4 regions of the Neobacillus sp. GCM10027624 genome follow, and region 4 is predicted to be linked to each of the others. Evidence: riboswitches for the same ligand, from Rfam matches in the RefSeq annotation. Region 4 holds a riboswitch; each other region holds the start of a gene.
What was found. Region 4 has a riboswitch for S-adenosylmethionine ahead of ACFQZ9_RS30270 (methionine biosynthesis PLP-dependent protein). Riboswitches for the same ligand answer to the same signal wherever they lie in the genome.
Positions count from the first base shown of each region.

Region 1: another riboswitch for S-adenosylmethionine. It lies ahead of metK (methionine adenosyltransferase); the one in region 4 lies ahead of ACFQZ9_RS30270 (methionine biosynthesis PLP-dependent protein).
Region 2: another riboswitch for S-adenosylmethionine. It lies ahead of mtnK (S-methyl-5-thioribose kinase); the one in region 4 lies ahead of ACFQZ9_RS30270 (methionine biosynthesis PLP-dependent protein).
Region 3: another riboswitch for S-adenosylmethionine. It lies ahead of ACFQZ9_RS20930 (YezD family protein); the one in region 4 lies ahead of ACFQZ9_RS30270 (methionine biosynthesis PLP-dependent protein).

Region 1 is NZ_JBHTHD010000011.1:46,309-50,310, forward strand. It holds gene pckA (phosphoenolpyruvate carboxykinase (ATP)) at 1-959, opposite strand, end outside; SAM riboswitch class I at 1,234-1,390, shown strand; gene metK (methionine adenosyltransferase) at 1,632-2,831, shown strand; gene asnB (asparagine synthetase B family protein) at 2,980-4,002, shown strand, end outside.
Region 2 is NZ_JBHTHD010000003.1:117,890-121,891, reverse strand. It holds gene ACFQZ9_RS05530 (pyridoxal phosphate-dependent aminotransferase) at 12-1,190, opposite strand; SAM riboswitch class I at 1,403-1,554, shown strand; gene mtnK (S-methyl-5-thioribose kinase) at 1,653-2,840, shown strand; gene ACFQZ9_RS05520 (PAS domain-containing sensor histidine kinase) at 2,867-4,002, opposite strand, start outside.
Region 3 is NZ_JBHTHD010000012.1:18,952-22,953, forward strand. It holds gene ACFQZ9_RS20920 (diflavin oxidoreductase) at 1-84, shown strand, start outside; gene cysI (assimilatory sulfite reductase (NADPH) hemoprotein subunit) at 102-1,823, shown strand; SAM riboswitch class I at 1,948-2,050, shown strand; gene ACFQZ9_RS20930 (YezD family protein) at 2,140-2,271, shown strand; gene ACFQZ9_RS20935 (phosphoadenylyl-sulfate reductase) at 2,385-3,101, shown strand; gene cysP (inorganic phosphate transporter) at 3,138-4,002, shown strand, end outside.
Region 4 is NZ_JBHTHD010000033.1:142,255-146,256, forward strand. It holds gene ACFQZ9_RS30265 (asparagine synthase-related protein) at 1-1,869, opposite strand, end outside; SAM riboswitch class I at 2,258-2,376, shown strand; gene ACFQZ9_RS30270 (methionine biosynthesis PLP-dependent protein) at 2,461-3,582, shown strand; gene metC (cystathionine beta-lyase) at 3,572-4,002, shown strand, end outside.

The DNA of each region.
Region 1 (4,002 bases), on a different contig from region 4:
GCTGCACGTGTGTTTTCTGTTAATGTGTTATCATCATAATCAGGAATTCTTGTTTCAGGATTCGTAATGACATTTTCTAACACAGTTCCAAAACGAATGGCATCAAAGATTTGCGGTTCTTTCTCACGAGTAAGATTAATGGTCTTAGCATAGCAGCCGCCTTCAATATTAAAAACTCCATTAGAAGACCAGCCATGTTCATCATCACCAATTAATTTGCGATTTGGATCTGCTGATAATGTTGTTTTACCTGTTCCAGAAAGACCGAAGAATAAAGCGACATCACCTTCTTGGCCTACATTGGCAGAACAGTGCATGGAAAGAATATTGTTTTCAGGAAGTAAATAATTCATGACAGAGAAAATGGACTTTTTCATTTCTCCCGCATATTCTGTACCACCGATTAAGACAGTACGGCGTTCAAAAGAAATAATAATAAATGTTTCGGATTTTGTCCCATCAACAGCCGGATTTGCTTTAAAATTTGGTGCGGAAATGACATTAAAGCCAGATTCGTGTGTTAATAACTCTTCTGCATTTGGACGAATAAATAATTGATGGGCAAATAGGTTATGCCATGCATACTCATTAACCACTTGGATTGGCAGGCGGGATTTTTTATCTGCCCCGGCGAATCCTTTAAAAACATAAATTTCTTCTTTTGTTTTTAAATAGTCAAGCACTTTATTGTAAAGGTTTGTGAATGCTTCTTCAGAAATAGGCTGATTGTTTCCCCAATCAATTTTATCCTTTGTAGATCCTTCAGCAACAATAAATTTGTCGTGAGGAGAACGTCCAGTATATTTACCAGTTGCTACACTGATAGCACCTGATGAGGTTAAAGTTCCTTCATTACGGCTTAATACTTTCTCTACCAATTGTGGAACGGATAGTTGGATTTGAACATTTTTTTCATCTAATAATTGATTTAATTCATTAGGGATATGAAGAGAATTCATTTGGATGGGACCTTCCTTTTTAGTTTTTTTAGCAGGGACTGCATCTTGATAAAAAGTATAACACATTTAATTTATTAGTCTATACTAATTCGAAAAATATCTAACATTTTATACATTATTCATAAATTAATGCGTTTATTTAGGCAAAATGTTCATTAATATTATTTTTTACAAAAAATGATTTTTTCGCTGATATTATTGTTGGTTTATTTTTGAAAAAATTGATTGACATTCTTCGACATGGTAGGTTAAGATTTAAAATTGAACGGATACTCTCTTATCCCGAGCTGGTGGAGGGACAGGCCCAATGAAACCCAGCAACCTGCTATTTTCAGGAAAGCAGTCGACAAAAGGATATTCCTTTTTAAACTGGTCATTTTCTTAGCAAAGGTGCTAAACCTGAAGCAAGGCTAGACCTTGAACGATAAGAGTGAAAGGCGCGGAAACAGTATGCTCTTGACCTTTCCTCAAATGGAAAGGTTTTTTGTTTTGGTGCAGTAATCTTTTATTTCTACCCTTGAAAATGTACAAAGGGCTTGTTTTTCTCATAAAAAGCCCGTATTTATTTCATACTACTAAGGGAATGAGTACCGTATCAGCCCGAGGTTAAATGGAAAAGGTTTAAAAGCCAGCACAGATAACCTCATATAATAAATTTAGGAGGAATTCAGATTGTCAACAAAACGCCGTTTGTTTACTTCTGAATCAGTAACCGAAGGTCATCCTGATAAAATCTGTGACCAAATTTCTGATTCCATTTTAGATGCCATTTTAGCAAAGGATGCTAATGCACGTGTTGCAGCTGAAACTTCAGTTACAACAGGATTAGTCCTTGTTGCCGGTGAAATCACCACTTCTACTTATGTGGACATTCCAAAAATCGTTCGTGAAACCATTAAAGGGATTGGTTATAACCGTGCAAAATATGGCTTCGACTCCGAAACCTGTGCGGTATTAACCTCAATTGATGAACAATCACCTGACATTGCAATGGGGGTTGATCAGGCACTTGAAGCACGTGAAGGTCAAATGTCTGATGAACAAATTGAAGCAATTGGCGCAGGAGACCAAGGCTTAATGTTTGGATTTGCTTGTAATGAGACAAAAGAACTTATGCCGCTTCCAATTTCACTTGCTCATAAGCTAGCACGCCGTTTAACTGAAGTTCGTAAAGAGGAGATTCTTCCATACCTTCGTCCAGATGGAAAAACTCAAGTAACGGTTGAATATGATGAAAATGATAAACCAGTTCGGATTGATACGATTGTTATTTCAACTCAGCATCATCCTGAAATTGCTCTTGAGCAAATTCAGCGTAATTTAAAGGAATATGTAATTAATCCGGTTGTACCAAAAGAACTAATTGATGAAAATACTAAATATTTCATTAACCCTACTGGCCGTTTCGTTATTGGCGGACCTCAAGGAGATGCAGGTCTAACTGGTCGTAAAATTATTGTTGATACTTACGGTGGCTATGCTCGTCATGGCGGTGGTGCATTCTCCGGTAAGGATCCTACAAAGGTTGACCGTTCTGCTGCCTATGCAGCACGTTATGTAGCAAAAAATATTGTTGCTGCAGGACTTGCTGAAAAATGTGAAGTACAGCTTGCTTATGCTATTGGTGTAGCAAGACCGGTGTCCATTTCCGTAGATACATTTGGTACAGGTAAGGTAAACGAAGAGATTTTGGTTGAATTAGTAAGTAAAAACTTTGACCTTCGCCCTGCAGGCATTATCAATATGCTTGACCTTCGCCGCCCAATTTACAAACAAACAGCAGCTTACGGACATTTCGGACGTACAGATGTTGATCTTCCTTGGGAGCGTACAGACAAAGCTGACGCCCTTCGCGAACAAGCAAATCAATAAGCATTTCCAGTAAGAGAGTTACATAACAGTGTAACTCTCTTTTTTTTCGTCACATACATAAACGGTTAGAAGAATAGGATGTTTAAGTCACCCTAAACAGGTGAAAACTGGATAATATCTATTTTTTAATTGAAGCAGGTGAGATACGATGTGCGGATTTATTGGCTGTGTCCATGATCAGCCAAAGGTTTATCGGGACGAACAAAAACAGCAATTTAAAACGATGAATGATATCATTACCCATCGTGGACCCGACGATGATGGGTTTTATCATGATGAATATGTTCAATTTGGGTTTCGCCGCTTAAGTATCATTGATATTGAGAGTGGGCACCAGCCATTAACATTTGAAAATGAACGTTATTGGATTATTTTTAATGGTGAAGTATATAACTATGTTGAATTACGTGAAGAGCTTTTATTGGAAGGAATGGAATTTGCCACAAGTTCTGACACGGAGGTCATTGTTGCTCTTTACAGTCATTTAAAAGAGCAAGCTGTTGAAAAACTTCGTGGTATGTTTGCCTTTATTATTTGGGACAAACAGGAACAGCGGATTTTTGGAGCACGGGATCCCTTTGGCATTAAGCCATTTTTCTATTTTGAAGAGAATGGAAGAACCTTCTTTGCTTCCGAGAAAAAGAGTATTTTGCTTGCATGTAAAAATGAGGTTCTGAACTATAATGCCTTGCAGCACTATTTTACCTATCAATTTGTCCCAGAACCGGAAACCTTATCGGAAGGAATTAAAAAATTAGAGCCTGGACATTTTTTCACAAAAAGAATTGGAAATCCGATGGAAATAAAAAGGTACTGGAAAGCGAAGTTTCATCCTATTACCCGATCGGAGTCGGATCTGATAAAAGAAATTAAGGATGTACTAACTGAATCGGTAAAAATTCATATGCGCAGTGATGTTCCAGTCGGTTCCTTTCTATCAGGAGGGATTGATTCGTCTATTATTGTCTCATTAGCAAGGGAATTTCACCCGGCAATTAAGACGTTTTCAGTTGGGTTTGAACGAAATGGATTCAGTGAAATTGATGTTGCCAAGGAAACGGCAGATAAACTTGGGGTTGAAAATATCAGTTATGTGATTCCACCTGAGGAATACATGGCTGAACTCCCCAAAATTATGTGGCATATGGACGACCCTCTTGCCGACCCGGCC
Region 2 (4,002 bases), on a different contig from region 4:
AAATCTGTCAACTATTTTTTGAAAATTTCTAAGGAACTTATTCTTCTGACAGCTTCTTTAAGTCTTTCCTCGTCTGTTAATAATCCAACACGAACATACCCTTCACCAAAGCTGCCAAAGCCAATCCCGGGCGCAACCATAATATGGGCTTGGTCAAGTAGAAGATTGGCAAATTCCTCAGAAGTAAATCCATTGGGAACCTTTAACCAGGCAAAAAACGATCCTTTCGGTGCCGTTACCTCCCAGCCAATCGTTCTAAGTCCATCAATTAAAATATTCCTTCTACGTTCATACAGTTTGTTTTGCTCCCATACACAATCCTGCGGTCCCGTTAATGCTTCCGCAGCCGCTTCCTGTACGGCGCCAAACAGACTAACATATAAGTGATCCTGCAAAAGCTCAATTGATGAAATGATACTTTCATTTCCTACAGCAAACCCTACACGCCAGCCAGCCATATTATAAGTTTTAGACAATGTATAGATTTCGATTCCAACCTCTTTTGCTCCCTCTACCTGTAAAAAGCTTAAAGGTTTTTCCCCGTCAAAGCCAATTGCACCATAAGCAAAATCATGTACAACGCAAAGATTATGTTCGTTTGCTAGCTTAACGGTTTCAGAGAAAAACTCCTCTGTTGCGGTCGCTCCTGTAGGATTATTCGGATAGTTAAGAAACATTAATTTTGCATTTGTTAAAGCTTCTTGTGATAATTCCTCATAATCAGGTAAAAAATGATTTTTTTCCCTTAAGGGCATTGTAACCATTTTTGCCTGTGCAAGGGCTACCCCGGACCAATAATCCGGATATCCTGGGTCAGGAACTAGGATGGTATCGCCTGGATTTAATAGGCATAACGGTAATTCAACCAAACCTGCTTTTCCGCCAAATAAAATCGCAATTTCTTTGTCGGGGTTAACAGAAACACCATATTCCCTTTGATAAAATTCTGCTGCCGCCTGCTTCAAATATTGAAAACCCTGAAAAGGCGAATATTTATGATTTATCGGTTTCTCGGCGGCTTCTTTTAGCTTCTCAACAATATGTTTTGGGGTTGGTTGATCGGGGTTACCCTGACCTAAATTAATGACATCATGACCTGCTTTAATGTATTGCCCCACTTTTTTTACTAATGACGCAAAAAATTGTTTCGGTAGATTTTCTAATAGATTTGATGGTGGAAAAGTGTTCAAATGTTCTCACCTGCTTAAAAAGTAAATTATTATTGAAATTCTAGTCACAAATGATATTACTTTTATAACGGCTTGTAAAGTAAAAATTTTACTGCTTCCATTTTCGAAGATAGAAAACCTGAATATTATAAATAATTTTTTAAAAATATTGACACTATTATTATATTACTGTTATTATTTCAACATATTGAAAAAAATGAAAATTAGATTTTCTCTTATCACGAGCTGGCTGAGGGATTTGGCCCTTTGAAGCCCAGCAACCGACCGAAATTCCATTGTAAAATGGGGCGCAGCTGCGCCGGGAATCCTCCCACAAGGCACGGTGCTAATTCCAACAGAAAGATTACTTTCTGAGAGATAAGAGGTGCGAAGAACAAAAAACAATTGTCCTTTAGCCTCTTTCAAATGAGAAAGAGGCTTTTTTCGTTTGAAAAAGCCTCTAATAAACAGGAGGAATAAATCATGAGTATTTTAAATCTAGAAGCGTATCAGCCTTTAAAGGAAACCACCGCAATCCAGCTAGCATTAGAACTGAATATATTTGATGCAGAGTCACAACTAACCTGTAAGGAAATTGGGGATGGGAATTTAAACTTAGTTTTTCATCTCGTAGAGCAAAAAAGTAGTAAAAGTATTATTATTAAACAAGCTCTACCTTATGCGAAAGTTGTTGGAGAAAGCTGGCCGTTGACCGTTAAAAGAGCAAAAATCGAAGCCGACGCTTTAAAAATATTTGGTCATCTTGCACCAGCCTACGTTCCGGAAGTTTATTATACCAATGATATATTAGCCGTAACTGTGATGGAGGACCTTTCCCATCTTTCCATTGCAAGAACTGGATTTATCAATGGGGAAACCTATCCTTTAATTTCAAAGCATCTTGGTGAATATCTAGCGAAAACATTATTTTATACCTCCGATTATTCGTTAGGACCAGCGGTAAAAAAGGAGCAAGTACAAAATTTTATTAATCCGGAACTATGCAATATAACAGAAGACCTTATTTTTACGGATCCTTATTATGATGCTGAAACGAATGAATTTGAAGAGGGTTTGCGCGCTGATGTTGAATCCCTTTGGAAAGATGACGAGTTAATCTTTCATGTTTCCGTGTTGAAAAAAAGTTTTTTAACAGAAGCAGAAAATCTACTTCATGGTGATTTGCACACGGGAAGTATGTTCGCAAATAACTCCGAGACAAAAGTGATTGATCCCGAATTTGCTTATTATGGTCCTGCTGGATTTGATATAGGGCAGGTATTTGCAAATTTACTGTTCCAAGTCATTGTTAACAATGATAAACGCAATATCTTTATTAACCATGTCGAGACGGTCTGGAATGTTTTTCATAAAGAATTCAGCCGCCTTTGGGAAGTAGAAAATAAAGAGAAATTAGTAAATACCCAATTATTTTTGAACCACGTTCTCTCAAAATACTTTGAGGATGCCCTTGGATTTGCAGGCTGTGAATTGATTAGAAGAACAATTGGCCTTGCCCATGTGGCCGATTTGGACCGTATTGAAGATGAAAATGTCAGATTAACCGCAAAAAGAAAATCATTGGAATTAGGGACATTACTCATTAAACAGCGGAAGGAAATAAAAGAGCTGACTCAATTTATCACTGTTGTAAAAGAAACGATTAAATAGCAAAAGCAATCCGCCCGGATTGCTTTTCATTTTGAATTTCCTAAGAGTGGAAGGATAATGGTAAAAGTGCTTCCCTTCCCTATTTCACTTTCTATTTGAATGGTTCCCTGATGTTCTTCAATAATCCGGTAACTTACCATTAAACCTAGTCCGGTCCCCCGTTCCTTAGTCGTATAAAAAGGTTCACCTAGTTTTTTTATTTTTTCTTCCGGAATTCCCGCCCCTTCATCGCAAATCGAAATCCGAATTTGGTTATTTTCTGTTTGGTTGATTTTAATTAAGATATTACCGCCATCCGGCATTACTTCTATAGCATTTTTGATAATATTGATAAAAACCTTTTTTAATTGATTCGGTTCACAAAAAATAAGCGGAAGGTTGTTTTCATAACTCGTAATAAATTGTACATTATGCAAGACTGCTTGAGCGTTCAGAAGGTCAACCGTTTCCTTCATTATTTGTTTAATATCTTTTTCCTGAAACCGTTTTGCCTGTGGCTTTGCTAAAATCAAAAACTCATTAATGATTGAATCGATACGCTGTAATTCTGATGTTATAACTTGATAATACATTTCATGTTCTGATTTAATACTGCCTTCAAGTAATTGAATAAAGCCCTTTAAGGCCGTCATTGGATTACGAATTTCATGCGCAATCCCGGCAGCAAGCTCTCCTATTACGTTTAACGTATCGGATTTACGAAGCTGCTCCTGTATTTCCATCTTTTCGGTAATATCTTTAATTACCGTAAAGTTTAAGCCCTCAACAATCTCGTGTTTTGATGAATAATCAAAATATCTTTTTTGGCCTTCTTCTGATTCAATAATAATCGTCGAAGAATGCTTCCCCATATCCATTACTTGTTCAACATGTTTGATGATTTCTTGTTTGAAATTAGTATCACTGAATAATCTAAAAAGATCCTTGCCAATCAAAAGGTCTTTAGAAAGACCAAATATGTCTTCTGCACTGCTATTAAGATCGACAATCTGAAATTGATCATTCCATAAAAGAAGCCCGTCAATCGAATCCTCAAAAATCCTTCTAAACTTCCGTTCACTTTTTTTTAGTTTCCTTAATTCTTCAAGAAATGGATACTTAGGGTTATTTCTATTCCCAACGTGGGTATTCCTATTTTCTTCTATATGTATATTACCTGCTT
Region 3 (4,002 bases), on a different contig from region 4:
GAAGGCGGCTTAAGCCGTGAAAAAGCAGAAGAATATCTGGCTGAAATGCAGCAGCAAAAACGTTATCAGCGTGATGTATACTGAGAGGAGTTTTTTTAAAAATGGTAAATCAAGTTTTAAAAGCGCCGGACGGTAAACCAAGCGATGTTGAGCGAATTAAAGTTGAAAGTGACTATCTGCGCGGCACGCTGAAAGAAGTAATGCTTGATCGAATTAGCGCTGGTATTCCCGATGATGATAACCGTCTAATGAAACATCATGGCAGTTATTTGCAGGATGACCGTGATCTTCGAAACGAGCGTCAGAAACAAAAATTAGAACCTGCATATCAGTTCATGCTGCGGGTTCGTGCTCCAGGTGGAGTAGTAACACCGGATCAATGGCTTGTTTTAGACGGACTTGCCGACAAGAATGCCAACGGAACGATCAAACTGACAACAAGACAATCCTTTCAATTCCATGGAATCTTAAAATGGAACATGAAAAACACGATCCAGGAAATTCATAAATCCCTGTTAACCACTCTTGCAGCATGCGGAGACGTGAACAGGAACGTAATGTGTAATCCGAATCCGTATCAATCCGAGATTCATGCGGAAGTGTATGAATGGGCTAAATATTTGAGTGATTATTTATTGCCGCGTACACGGGCTTATCATGAAATCTGGCTCGATGAAGAAAGAGTGGCCGGTACGCCGGAAGTGGAAGAAGAGGTTGAACCATTATATGGACTAACATATTTGCCTCGTAAGTTTAAAATCGGAATTGCCGTTCCACCTTCAAATGATATTGACGTCTTTTCGCAAGACCTAGGATTAATTGCGGTTGTTGAGGACGGAAAACTAGCTGGTTTTAACGTGGCAATCGGTGGTGGTATGGGCAGTACTCATGGTGACAAAGCGACCTATCCACAGGTAGCAAAAGTGATTGGTTTCGTGACACCGGATAAAATTGTCGAGCTAGCGGAAAAAACAATTACGATTCAGCGCGATTACGGTAACCGTTCTATCCGAAAAAATGCCCGCTTTAAATACACAGTGGACCGCCTTGGTTTAGAAACGGTTAAGGAAGAATTGGAAAACCGCCTTGGCTGGAAGCTGGATGAAGCAAAACACTACCATTTTGATCATAATGGCGACCGTTATGGATGGGTAGAAGGTGTTGGCGGCAATTGGCATTTCACCCTGTTTGTCCAAAATGGCCGGGTGGCAGACTTCCCTAATTACAAGTTAAAAACTGGCTTACAAGAAATCGCCAAAGTTCATACTGGAGATTTCCGTTTGACACCAAATCAAAACTTAGTGATTGCCAATGTATCCAGCCAGAATAAGAAAAAGATTTCCGAACTAATGGATCAATACGGATTAACTGATGGCCATAATCAATCAGCGCTTCGCCGTAACTCCATGGCATGTGTGGCTCTGCCAACCTGCGGCTTGGCAATGGCGGAAAGTGAGCGCTACTTACCGGGACTAATTGATAAAATCGAAGAGATTGTTGATGAAAACGGCCTTCGCGACGAAGAAATTACGCTTCGAATGACCGGCTGTCCGAATGGATGTGCCAGACCGGCACTTGCTGAAATAGCCTTAATCGGAAAAGCCGTCGGGAAATATAATTTGTATCTTGGTGCTGCTTTTGATGGAAGCCGTCTAAACAAAATGTACCGTGAAAACATTGGCGAAGCGGAAATTCTGAGCGAGCTTCGTATGCTTCTTTCCCGTTATGCGAAAGAGCGCCATGATGGGGAGCATTTTGGTGACTTTGTCATTCGTGCGGAAATTATCAAAGCGACAACGGACGGGACGAATTTCCACGATTGATTGAAACAGAATCAATTAAAATCGTAATCTTAAAAATTGCGAAACAGAATTTTAAGAATTTTTTAAACGGATTATTGACAAATCCTATAGGTATGGTAGGATATAAAATATAAATTAAATAAATCGCTTATCTAGAGCGGCTGAGGGACTGGCCCGTTGAAGCCCGGCAACCTACAAAAGAAAGGTGCCAATTCCTGCAAAATGGAATCCATTTTGAAAGATAAGGTGTTACACAGAAGTATGAACGCCTTTTCCAAATGGGGAGGGCGTTTTTTGAAAGGCGGCGAATCAGCTGAAACCATCTGAGTGGGAAGAAATTACTTCACATCTTGAGAAAATGCTTGAAACATTGAATTTCGGATCAATCACACTTGTTGTCCAGGATGGAAAAGTAGTGCAAATAGAGAAAAACGAAAAGGTTCGTCTACAAACCAATAAGAAACGCTGACTAGAAAAACTAGAGGCAGTCTTCACTTTAACCGGTGGCAGACTGCCTTTTTTAAAAAGAAAAAGGCGGAGCTAAGTGAAAAATTGTTTTTTAAAGGAAGGAGTTTTCCCAAGATGACAAAAGCTGTGACCTATGAAAACTGGAATCAGATCTCAGGCAACTTTCAAACAGAGGATGAAACAAAAGGGGCCCGTGCTGTCTTAGAGTGGGCTTACCAAAATTATTCCGAAGACAAAATCGTCTATGCCTCAAGCTTCGGTGCAGAAGCAATTGTATTAATTGACCTGATTCAGCAGGTAAAACCGGATGCCCATATTGTTTTTTTAGATACAGGCCTGCATTTTCCGGAAACCTATGATGTCATTGATAAAATTGAAGCCCGCTTTCCTTCTCTAAGAATAGAGCGGAAGCAGCCAGCCTTGAATCTAGATGAACAAAGAGAGCAGTATGGGTCGGCGCTATGGAAGAAAGACCCGAATCTTTGCTGCCAAATTAGAAAAGTGATTCCGTTAAGAGAGACCTTAACGACGAAAGAAGCTTGGATCTCGGGACTTCGCCGGGAACAATCTCCAACGCGCAAGGATACACAATTCCTTAATAAGGATGAAAAATTTGAAAATATTAAAATCTGCCCGCTCATTCACTGGACGTGGGATGAGGTTTGGGCGTACATCCGTGAAAAAGATCTTCCGTATAATCAATTGCATGATCAAAACTATCCAAGTATTGGATGTTTCCCTTGTACACAACCGGTTGCGGCAGATGGAGATTCCCGTGCAGGGAGATGGTCCGGAAGTGGGAAAACTGAGTGTGGTTTGCACACAAAGTAAGTTGAACTTTAATCCGGGAGAAGGGAGGTCATCCTGATGCTTACAATCATTGCCATTACCATCGGTTTATTTTTTGCAGTAAATATTGGAGCTAGCGGTGCAGCTGCCTCAATGGGAATTTCATACGGGGCAGGAGTAGTAAAAAAGCGGGTCGCACTATTTCTTTGCGCCATTGCCGTTTTTTTCGGTGCATGGCTAGGCGGCGGTGAAGTAGTAAAAACAATTGGCGGTGGAATTGTTCCTAGCAGCACTTTTACTGTTGCGATTGCGTTAATTGTTTTAGCATCAGCGGCGTTATCACTGTTTTTAGCCAATATATTTGGCATACCGCTTTCGACCAGTGAAGTTGCAGTTGGGGCAGTGGTTGGAGCCGGGGTGGTTTACCAATCCGTATTTGTCGGCAAGTTCATCTGGATTGCGATGTTCTGGCTGCTTACACCGTTTGCTGCCTTTGTGATTGCCATTCTCGCGGCAACCATTTTAAAAATAAAGTTTATCAAACGATTGATTGAAAAGCCGAAAGCAGGACCGTTTTTAGCGATTCTAGTTGTCTTTATGGGATTGTTTGAAGCTTTTTCAGCTGGAATGAACAATGTGGCGAATGCGGTAGGCCCGCTCGTAGCTGCAAAATTGATGTCCACTGGTGATGCCATTCTTTGGGGCGGCTTAGCTGTAGCGTTAGGAGCAATTCTTTTTGGACACCGCGTGCTTGAAACAAACGGGAAAAAAATTACGAAGCTTAAGCTCGAAGAGGGTTGTGTGATTTCAGGAACGGGAGCAAGCATTGTTACAATTGCCTCTTTATTCGGGATTCCAGTTCCGTTAACGCAAATCACGACGTCTTCGATTATTGGAATTGGTTTTGCCAAGCATGGGAAATCCGTTTTAAAAAAGGATATTG
Region 4 (4,002 bases):
ACTTTCTATCCTTAGCCCATTTTCACTCTTAACCAAAGCTGACCTTATTACCTTTTCGTTTAAAAATTCCAATACATATGAATCTTTCAGAATTTCTTTAACTTCTTCAAGAAGCATATTCCAATTAGGATTCATACGGTGGAGCCAATCTGCACCTTGGATTCCTCTGATACGCTGATTTAGCCTAATTTGATCTGGTAGAATATTTTCTGTTGACCTCCGAATAAGTGCCCTATCTAACCCGTTATGAACAAATTGATCTTCCGGTAAAGAAAAACAATAATGCGTCACTCGAATATCATTTGTAGGATCGCGTTTCCAGAGCTTATAACGCAAAGATAGTTTAGCATTAAATGTACTACCAGAGTTCCAAGCAGCAATATCCTCGAAAACGGTCCTTCTTTGCTCAAAAATATTTTGAGTGGATAAGTTGCCTGTGTCATCAATTCCATACTCTTTTAATTTCGTAAAAACTGCCATCCTCTCGGCGAACTCTGAATTAATTAGAATCGGAAATTTTACTTCTTTCCCTTTTTGTACCATTTTATTAAGAAAAGGAAAGCCACTTCTAACAATATCAGGGAGCAAACGAAATCTGGCACCCCCAGTTTTCATACTATAAAGTTGTATCTCTTGAAATAGACGCAGCCATTTAAACCTTTTTAAAAGAATCGCATAAAAATCTAGAGCTGAGCCCCACGATATCGTCGAATTACCTTTATCACCATTTAAGAGAATTCCAACACCTTTTTCATGCGCCTTCTCAAATATCCCCCTTAACCAGAAGGAGTTCTCTGCAAATTTGTATGGCATTTCCATCACTTCAAGGTATTCATCGATTTCTGTATAAGAGCTTCTCCCCTCAAAATCATAATAATGATCTGAGATTCCTCCTACATATTCAACCGTTTTCTTTATAAACGGCCGTTCATCCGGCATTAATTGCTTATGTGTGAAATCGACAAAATCCTTTGGAGGGATATAACTAAAGGTATGTAATGTCTTATTTTCCTTTTGCAATTCTTTTGCAGCAAACCCTACAATTGCTCCAGAATCCAGTCCACCACTTAATTGAGACCCAATTTCACGAAACGTTCGTAACCTGCAGTTAACTGCTTTTTGAAAGACCTCTTGAAATGCCTCTACATATTCTTCATCTGACTTTAATTTTAATTTTTCCTTTGGGGTAAATGTTCCATATCTAATTAGATTAATTGCTCCTTCTACAATTGATACTGTGTGAAATGGAGGTATTTGTTCTATATTTTTAAAAGGAGTCATATGAGCATCGACCGTATCAAACATTCCAGCAATGGCTAAAAATTCGGCAAAATAATTTTCATTTAACTTTTTCTCAATATAGGGCAAAGACATTAAAGGTTCGATCGTTGTGCAGAAGGTGAAACGTGAATGATTCCTAAAATAGTAAAGTGTCCTATATCCCGAAGGGTCCCTAGCCCCAAATATTTTTTGTTCCCTCTCATCCCAAAGAACAAAAGCAAAATCCCCAACCAAATACTTCGGTGAATCCTCTCCCCACTTATCATAAGAAAGCAGAATAAGTTCACTATCAGTTATGGCTTTTTGTTTTGATTTTTTGATCTGCAGTTTTTCAAATAATTCTTCCCGGTTATCGATAATCGCATCAGCCGTAATCGCCAGCTTTCTTTCCTCATCATAATATGGAAGCTTCTCGCCAATCGATTCCGGTGTAATCCACTGTGCATGGCAGCCAAGAAAGACTTTGTCACTATGCCAGATTTGAACATCATCGGCTGGATATTTTTCTAATTCTTTCATCATTCTCCTGCCATGTTCAAGATTAATAGGTTCATCGTTAAAGTGAAAAATACCAGCAATAGCACTCATCATTTCCTCCTGCCAAACCTTAAATTAAAAATTTTATTTATATTCCTCAATATCGAAAACTCCGATATAATATATTCTCTAAATCGAACACCTAGAACATAGGAATCCATTGGGGTCTATATAACTAACACCCCCAAGTTTATTATTGTCAAAAACCATTCACATAGCGGATTAGACTATTTACTAGGCTAAATTATGTATTTCTTCAAGTTCTTTATTAAGAACAAATTTGTATCTTAAAATTACCATCTCTTATGTTTAGTGTCAACTACTTTCAAAAAATATTTTTAGAAAATTTAGTAGTTAAGGCCTACGAAACTTTTTAAAAAACAAATTGACACCATCAACAATTTGTAGTAAATTTTATAAATAATCCAAATAATTTAATTTCTTATCAAGAGAGGTAGAGGGAATGGCCCTAAGACACCTCAGCAACCTTCAATGGCTTCGTTCATTGAAAAGGTGCTAAGTCCTGCAAATTACCATTAATAATTTGCGAGATAAGAAGAATGACATATGTGAGCGTCTGACAAAGGTCTTCTTCTTAAAGAAGACCTTTTTTATTTTATTTAAAAAATTGGAGTGGTCATCATGTACAAAATTGAAACGAAACTTGCTCAAATTGGAAACCGCAGCGAAACCGTAACAGGAACCGTTAATCCACCGGTATATTTCTCTACCGCCTTCCGTCACGAAGGAATCGGCCAATCGACCGGATTTGACTATATCCGTACCGGAAACCCAACACGCCAGCTGCTTGAAAAAACAATTGCCGATTTAGAAGGCGGCGATCAAGGCTATGCCTGCAGCTCCGGAATGGCTGCCATCTTGACAATTCTTTCTTTATTCCAATCCGGTGACGAATGGATAGTCAGCGAAGACCTTTATGGCGGGACCTATCGCATATTGGAACAAGGTTATAAGAAATGGGGCTTAACTGCTCAATATGTAAATACCTGTTGTCCGAGTGAGATTGAAAGTAAGATTACCCCTAAAACAAAGGCCATCTTCCTTGAAACTCCGACAAACCCTCTTATGCAACAATCAGATATCGCCGCTGTTTCTGAAATTGCCAAGAAACACGGGATTTTGCTGATTGTCGATAATACATTTTACACCCCTCTCTTACAGCAGCCGATCCTGCTTGGGGCAGATATTGTGATTCACAGTGCGACCAAATATCTAGGCGGTCATAACGATGTGCTCGCAGGACTCGTTGTTGCAAAAGGACAAGAATTATGTGAAGCCCTTGCCTTCCATCACAATGGTGCCGGTGCCGTGTTGAGTCCATTTGATTCCTGGCTGTTAATGCGGGGAATGAAAACATTATCGCTCAGAATGAAGCAGCACGAGAAAAATGCGAAGCAACTTGTGGAATATCTCTCCAACCATGAAGATGTCAAGGATGTCCTTTACCCTGGGAAAGGTGGAATGCTTTCTTTCCGAGTAAAAGAAGAATCATGGGTGAATCCATTCTTACAAGGACTATCTTTGATTACCTTTGCAGAAAGCCTTGGCGGTACGGAAAGCTTCATTACTTATCCAGCAACACAAACACATGCAGATATTCCTGAGGAAGTTCGTTTTGCCGCAGGTGTCGATAACTGTTTACTTCGTTTCTCGGTTGGAACTGAAGATGCGGAAGATTTAATTAATGATTTAGAAAAGGCCTTTGCCAATATTCATGAAGGAGTGATCATCAATGGAAAATAAAGACATTTGTTTTGAAACCCTGCTTTTGCATAATCGTCATAAAATTGACCCGGCTACCGGTGCGGTAAGTGTACCTATTCAGCATGCTTCTACTTTTCACCAATATGATATCGACCAATTCGGGAAGTATGACTACAGCCGCAGTTTAAATCCAACTCGTGAAGCACTCGAAGATGTTATTGCTGAATTAGAAGGCGGAGTAAAAGGATTTGCTTTTTCCTCCGGTATGGCTGCGATTTCCACAGCTTTCCTTCTCCTTTCTGCCGGAGACCATATTGTCATCACAGAGGACGTATACGGTGGAACATTTCGGATGGTGACACAGGTCCTTACACGTTACAGAATTGAACATACCTTCGTTGATATGACGAACCTGAATGAGGTAAAGGCGGCAATCCAGCCAAATACAAAAGCTTTTTA